Regions from separate parts of the Gordonia pseudamarae genome, predicted to be linked through region 1. Evidence: predicted binding sites of a transcription regulator. Region 1 holds the regulator's gene; the other holds the start of a gene.

Region 1 (3,416 bases):
CGGCGCTGGTCACCGCGCTGGTCACCCGGCTCGGCGGGCCGACCAGCCACACCGCGATCATCGCGCGCCAACTGGGTATCCCCTGCGTTGTCGCGGTCACCGATCTCGCCGGCGTGGCCGCGGGCACCGCGGTACTGGTGGACGGCACCACCGGCGTCGTGGAGATCGAACCTGATCAGACCCGGGCCCGGTCCCGCGTCGAGGAAAGCAGGCGCGCCGCGCTGGCGGCCGCGGCGTGGACCGGTCCGGGCCGCACCGCCGACGGACACCCCGTGTCCGTGCTGGCCAACGTGGCCGATGGCACCTCGGCACGGGCGGCGACCGCCCATCCCGTCGAGGGGGTTGGGCTGTTCCGGACCGAACTCGCCTTTCTGGACAGGGCCGACGAGCCGTCCGTCGATGAGCAGGCCGCGCTCTACCGCGAGGTGATCGATGCGTTCGACGGCCGCAAGGTTGTCATCCGGACACTGGACGCGGGGTCGGACAAACCGCTGAAGTTCGTCTCTCAGGAACACGAGCCCAACCCGGCGATGGGTGTGCGCGGTAACCGGATCGCCTCGGTACACCCGGAGATCCGTGCCCACCAGCTCGACGCCATCGGCCGGGCCGCCGAAACCGCGGGCGTCACACCGTGGGTGATGGCGCCGATGATCGCCGACGCTCGCGAGGCCGAAGAGTTCGCCGCCGAGGTACGCGGCCGCGGGCTGGTGGCCGGTGTGATGATCGAGATCCCCGCTGCGGCCGTGCTCGCACCCGCGATCCTGTCCAAGGTCGACTTCGTCTCGATCGGCACCAACGACCTGACCCAGTACACGATGGCCGCCGACCGGATGTCGGCCGAACTCGCCGCGCTCACCGACCCGTGGCAGCCGGCGGTTCTGCATTTGGTCGCCACTGTGGCGCGGGCCGGTCAGGATCTCGGAAAACCTGTCGGCGTGTGCGGGGAGGCCGCCGCGGACCCACTGCTGGCGTGTGTTCTGGTCGGTATGGGCATCACATCGTTGTCGAGTGCGCCGGTGGCCGCCGCGGCGGTGGGGGCGCGGCTGGCGGAGACGACCAGCGATCAGTGCCGCGAGGCCGCGCAGGCAGCGCTGGCGGCAGCCGATCCCGAAGCCGCGCGTACCGCGGTGGCGGCGATCGTGCTGTAGGCCACACCGAATAGGCACCGACCCCGATCGGCCCGTGCAACGGCCCGGGGGCGGTGCGGGTCGGCGGGTTCTGGACTACACGCGCCGCAGAATCGTGACGACCTTGCCGAGAATCGCGGCGTCGTCGCCGGGAATCGGCTGGAAGTGCTCGTTGTGCGGCATCAGCCACACATGGCCGTCCTTGCGTTTGAATGTCTTGACCGTGGCCTCGCCGTCGATCATCGCCGCGACGATATCGCCGTTATCGGCGACGTTCTGCTGCCGGACGACCACCCAGTCGCCATCGCAGATGGCCGCGTCGATCATCGATTCGCCGACCACCCGGAGCATGAACAGCGAACCCTCGCCGACGAGTTCGCGCGGGAGGGGGAACACGTCCTCGACGGCCTCTTCGGCGAGAATCGGTCCACCGGCGGCGATCCGGCCGAGCACGGGTACGAAAGTGGGTGTGGGCAGCGCGTCGTCGACGGCCGACGATGCGGCGGGTGTTTGGTGGGCGTCCTGGACGTTGACCGCGCGCGGACGGTTGTGGTCGCGCTTGAGCAGGCCTTTGCGTTCGAGGGTGCGCAGTTGGTGAGCCACCGATGAGGTCGAGGCCAGGCCGACCTCGTCGCCGATTTCGCGGATGCTCGGCGGGTACCCGCGCTCGCGCACCGAGGTCCGGATAACCTCCAGCACAGCACGCTGGCGCGGCGTCAGCGATTTCTCCGCCACGGCGACATCGGTTGTGCCGGACGGTTTGCCGGTCTTCTCACTCATGGATGTTCTCTCCTGTCGGTCAGGCCTGCCGCGCGTGGGTTGATCTCTTGATTCGTTGAGATATTCGAACGTCAGCGTAGACGAACTTTCCGCTGGTATCAAACGTTTGTTCGAGATAGGGGCGACTTTGTCGCACCCCCGTGGTAATAATCGAACATCAGTTCATCGAACAACTGATCGAACAACCTCGGAGGTGGTTGCCATGCCCGCGACATTCGCAGACCAGGTCCGCCGCCCGGCGCGACGTGCCGACGCACCCCGCGGCGATGTGCGTGTGAGTTCCCGGAGTGTCCGGGAGCGCCCGGTCGGCCGGCGTGACGCCGGTGGCCGCCCGGCGCCGCCTGGTCGCACCCGGCCGGCGGGGACCCGTTGTGCCGCACCGGCACACGATCCGCGGGGGATGACTTCGTGGGAGACCATCGCCCGGCGCCGGGCGGTCACGGCGGCGGTGCTGGTCGGTGCCGCGCTGGCGGTGCTCGTGTGGGTGCTGATCGTGGTCGGCAACAACTACGCCGCCGTGGTCGCCCCCGACCCCGACGGAAGCTCACTTGTCTATGTGCGCTCGGGGGAATCGTTGTCGGCGGTTGCCGCGCGGGTGGCCCCGGAGCATCCCGTCGAGGTGGTCGCCGAGCAGATTCGCGAGCTCAACGACCTGGCCGGTTCGGGTCTGACGGTCGGGCAGCCGCTGCTCGTTCCGCGGTACCGATGAGCCGGGACCACGCCGGAAAGCCGATAAACATGCGCTGTGCGGCGGTAGCCGGCTTGAGGGCTGGATCGAACCCGTCGCCGGACGGCGGTATTCTCATGCCACAGGGTCCAGTCGGAAACCGACACGGTGTGACCGTTCCGCGGTGCGCCGGTGCGCCCCGCAACGGTCATGAGGACAACATGCGCTGCCCGTTTTGCCGCAACGAAGACACCAAGGTCATCGACTCGCGTGTCGCCGACGAAGGGCAGGCGATCCGGCGCAGGCGGGCATGCCAGGAGTGCGGCCGCCGCTTCTCCACGGTCGAGAGTGCGGTGCTGTCGGTGGTCAAACGCAACGGGGTCACCGAACCGTTCAGCCGGGAAAAGGTGATGCGGGGTGTCCGCCGGGCATGTCAGGGCCGGCACGTGGACGAGGACTCGCTGGCACTGCTGGCACAGAAGGTCGAGGAGTCCATCCGGGCTTCGGGATCGGCCGAGATACCCAGCAACGAGGTCGGATTGGCGATCCTCGGGCCGCTGCGCGACCTCGACGAGGTGGCCTACCTGCGCTTCGCATCGGTGTATCGCTCGTTCGACTCGGTGGAGGACTTCCAGCGCGAGATCGACGAGTTGCGGGGTGTGTCCGGCGCCGCCGCACCGGCCCGGGCAGCGTCCGACCGCGCCTAGACTTCGGCGTGTCGCGTCACTGCGACATCCGGTCACCGCGAGCGTCCGGTCACCGGGGTGTCCGCTCAGCGCAGTGCGTCGATGGCCTTGATGATCCTCTTCTCGGACACCGGGTACGCGGTGCCCAGGCGTTGG
Region 2 (3,416 bases), 580 kb from region 1:
CCTCCACGACGAGGTCGTAGAAGTTTCGGGGCCGCAGCCTCGGCAGCGTCGCCATCTGCGCCCGCGACTCCACCTGGAACACCCCGACGGAGTCGGCGCGGCACAGCATCTCGTAGACGTCCGGTTCGGACAGGTCGAGCTCGGCCAGGTCGACGACGATGCCTTTGTGCTGCGCCAGCAGATCGATGGCGTAGTGCAGCGCCGACAGCATCCCGAGCCCGAGTAGATCGAACTTGACCAGACCGATTGCGGCGCAATCATCTTTGTCCCATTGCAGGACGCTGCGGTTCTCCATGCGCGCCCATTCGGTGGGGCATACGTCGGCGATCGGCCGGTCACAGATCACCATACCGCCGGAGTGGATACCCAGATGTCTGGGCATGCCCACTATCTCACCCGCCAGTTCGGTCACCGCCGCCGGCGCGTCGTCGGGATCGCGGCTCCACGCGTCCTGCTGTCCGGGGGCAAAACCCAACGCCCGTACCATATCCCGGACCGCCGACTTTCTCCGGAAGGTGATCACGTTGGCCACCTGCGCGCTGTGGTCGCGGCCGTAACGCCGGTACACGTACTGGATCGCCTCCTCGCGGCGATCGGATTCGATGTCGACGTCGATGTCGGGCGGGCCGTCGCGCGCCGGTGACAGGAATCGCTCGAACAGCAGCTTGTTGGCCACCGGGTCGACATTGGTGATGCCGAGTGCGTAACAGACCGCCGAGTTGGCGGCACTCCCCCGGCCCTGACACAGGATGTCGTTATCCTTACAGAAGTCGACGATATCGGCGACTATCAGGAAGTAACCGGGAAAGTCGAGTGAGGCGATGACGGCCAGCTCGTGGTCGATCTGCCGGTACGCCGCGGGGTGTTGGGCCGGGGTGCCGTAGCGCCGCCGCGCGCGCCGCAGCGTCAGTTCCCGCAGCCACGAACTCTCGGTGTGCCCGTCGGGGACGTCGAAGGGCGGCAGTTGCGGTGCGATCAGGCCGAGTTCGAAGGCACAGTCCGCGGCGATACCCACCGCGTTGTCGATGGCCTCGGAACACCCGGGCAGCAGACGTCTCATCTCGTCGCCGCTGCGCAGATGCGCGCCGCCGACCCCCGGTAGCCAGCCTTCGATGGTGTCCAGGTCGGTGCGGGCACGGATCGCCGCCACCGCCATCGCCAACCGCCGCCGATCCGGCGCGGCGAAGTGCGCCCCGGTGGTGGCCGCCGTCGGCACCGCGCACTCGGCGGCGATCGACGCGAGGGCGGCATTACGTTCGTCGTCGTCGGGCAGCCCGGATGCGGTCAGTTCGACGACCACGTTGTCGCGGCCGTACCGGTCGATCAGCACGCGCAGTTCTGCGCGCGCGGCCGGTATCCCGGCCCGCTCCAGTGCCCGGCGTACCGCGCCTTTGCGGCAGCCGGTGAGAATCAGCCAGTGACCTGCGGCCATGCCGGGAAGCGCGTCGGGTTCGTAGCGCAGCAGCCCTTTCTCCCCACCCGCCATGTGTGCCGCGGCGATGGTCCGCGACAGTCGCCGGTAGCCTTCCCCGCCGCGGGCGATCACCAGCAGATGCTCACCCGGCGGATCGGGCACCCCGGTGCGGGTGGCGTCGCGTTCCAGCGACAGTTCGGCCCCGAACACCGTCGGCATCCCGTATTCGCGGGCCGCCTCGGCGAACCGGACCACCCCGTAGAAGCCGTCATGATCGGTCAACGCGAGCGCCTTCAGATCGAGCCCGCGGGCCTCGGCGACCATCTCCTCCGGCATCGACGCCCCGTCCAGAAAGCTGTAGGCACTGTGCGCGTGCAGTTCGGCGTAGGCGACCGTCGACACCCGCCGCTCGATGTCGTCGGCGGTGAATGCACCTCGCTGTCGCGACCAGGCCGGCGAGTCGTTCCCGTCTCCCGGCACATAGTTCTCGGCCATCCGCCCGCCGGGCCCGGGCGCCCGTCCCGACAGCACCCGCTCCATCTCCGACCAGGTCGGCGGCCCGTTGTTCCATCCCATCCACCCACCATATCGAACACACTTTCGATATTGAGGTCCACCCGGCGTTACACCCTTGGGTACCATGATTCGATACCGCGTTCACGAAATCATTTCAGGCAGAGGAGATACCCACCGTTGAACTACATTCGTCGATCCGCAGTCGCGATCGGTTGCGCCTTGGCAGTGACCGCCGGCGGGGCGCTGCAAGCCGGTGATGCCGAGGCCGGCCCCGTCGGCTACGTCTATATCGCCTTCCCCAAGAGCAAGGGCAATTGCGGTCCAGCCGGAAAGGTCTGGGCCATCAAGGCCTCGGTCGGGGCGACCTACACATCCACTTGGGACTATGGCGACGATCTGATCTATGCGAAGGTCACGTTGAAGCAGTCTCAATCGGTGTCGGCGCAGGTCTGGTGCAGCCAGTCCAAACCGAAAACCAAACCGTCACGTTTCCTGATGTCACATGCGGTTTCGCAGAACATCAAGCCGACCCGCAACAATCAGACGGTCTTCGTCGGACCGGCCGGGGTCAGCTACAACTGATATGTAGGCCATGCTGGTCAAGAGACATGGTGCGGCGCCCGTCCCGATTCGTCGGGGCGGGCGCCCCGTACTTCGCTGAGCTGATACCCGGTGAGCGACATACGCGACTCGGTTACCACAGGACGGCGATTTCGGCAGGAGCGTTCCAGCCGCCGAAGGATATCCGTTTGGCGCCGAAGGGAATTGTTGCGCACGAAGACTATTCGTAGATCCCCTCCACGATCCAGTGCTCAGATCGGTAGTGCAGGAGGAGAGCCCGGGTGTCGTCGAGGAGGACTTGGGCCCGGGCGGTTCCGTCGAGACCGGTGGGCCAGGGGCCCGCCCACCAGCGCACCGACCATGTGCGGTGCCCGACAACCAGCGCCGGTTCGGCGCTGAACGCACCCCGCGCCGACACCCGCACCGGATCGCCGTCCGGGTCGAGCACCGCGACGGCCGCCTCGGCCAGGGTGGCCGGGGACGGTTGCGGCAGCCGTCCCGGCCACGGTGCCGACCGATCGTGGTGGGGCACGGAGTCCTCTCCCAGGGTCACCAGCCTCACCTGATCGGACGGGCCTCGCCCGCCGCTGAGCACCGGGATCTTGACCGCGTCACCGCCGAGCAGTCCCTGTACTCGCGCCAGCACGGCCCGGGCCCGTTCGCCGTCCGACTCCGACTCGGGCAGACCGTGCCCCGACAAGGTGTAATGCATTGCACCCGAATCGATCACCTCCACCGGATCGATCCGCAGCAATGCGATCGGCGAATCCGGGCGCTGCCCATGGGTGCCACGGCCACCGGTGAGCCAGCCGTCGAGCTGCCACCGGACCCGGCAGGCGATGTCGTCGGCGGTGAGCGGTGCGACCGCTCGCCAGGTCCGCGTATGCCGCTGCCCCAGTTGCGTCACCGCCTCGACGGTGAGCCG

Evidence for each region. Region 1 encodes LexA, which represses DNA repair genes until DNA is damaged. Its sites were predicted from a motif close to CGAACANNTGTTCG; they were not measured.
Region 2: a site for LexA is predicted at 2,004-2,017, ahead of GII31_RS07165 (error-prone DNA polymerase). Genes of this name have one in related genera too.

The regions. Positions count from the first base shown of each region.
Region 1 is NZ_CP045809.1:2,201,049-2,204,464, forward strand. It holds gene ptsP (phosphoenolpyruvate--protein phosphotransferase) at 1-1,148, shown strand, start outside; gene lexA (transcriptional repressor LexA) at 1,224-1,907, opposite strand; gene GII31_RS09730 (LysM peptidoglycan-binding domain-containing protein) at 2,308-2,616, shown strand; gene nrdR (transcriptional regulator NrdR) at 2,796-3,281, shown strand; gene hrpA (ATP-dependent RNA helicase HrpA) at 3,347-3,416, opposite strand, start outside.
Region 2 is NZ_CP045809.1:1,618,099-1,621,514, reverse strand. It holds gene GII31_RS07165 (error-prone DNA polymerase) at 1-1,990, opposite strand, end outside; gene GII31_RS07160 (hypothetical protein) at 2,108-2,512, shown strand; gene GII31_RS07155 (DNA polymerase Y family protein) at 2,712-3,416, opposite strand, start outside.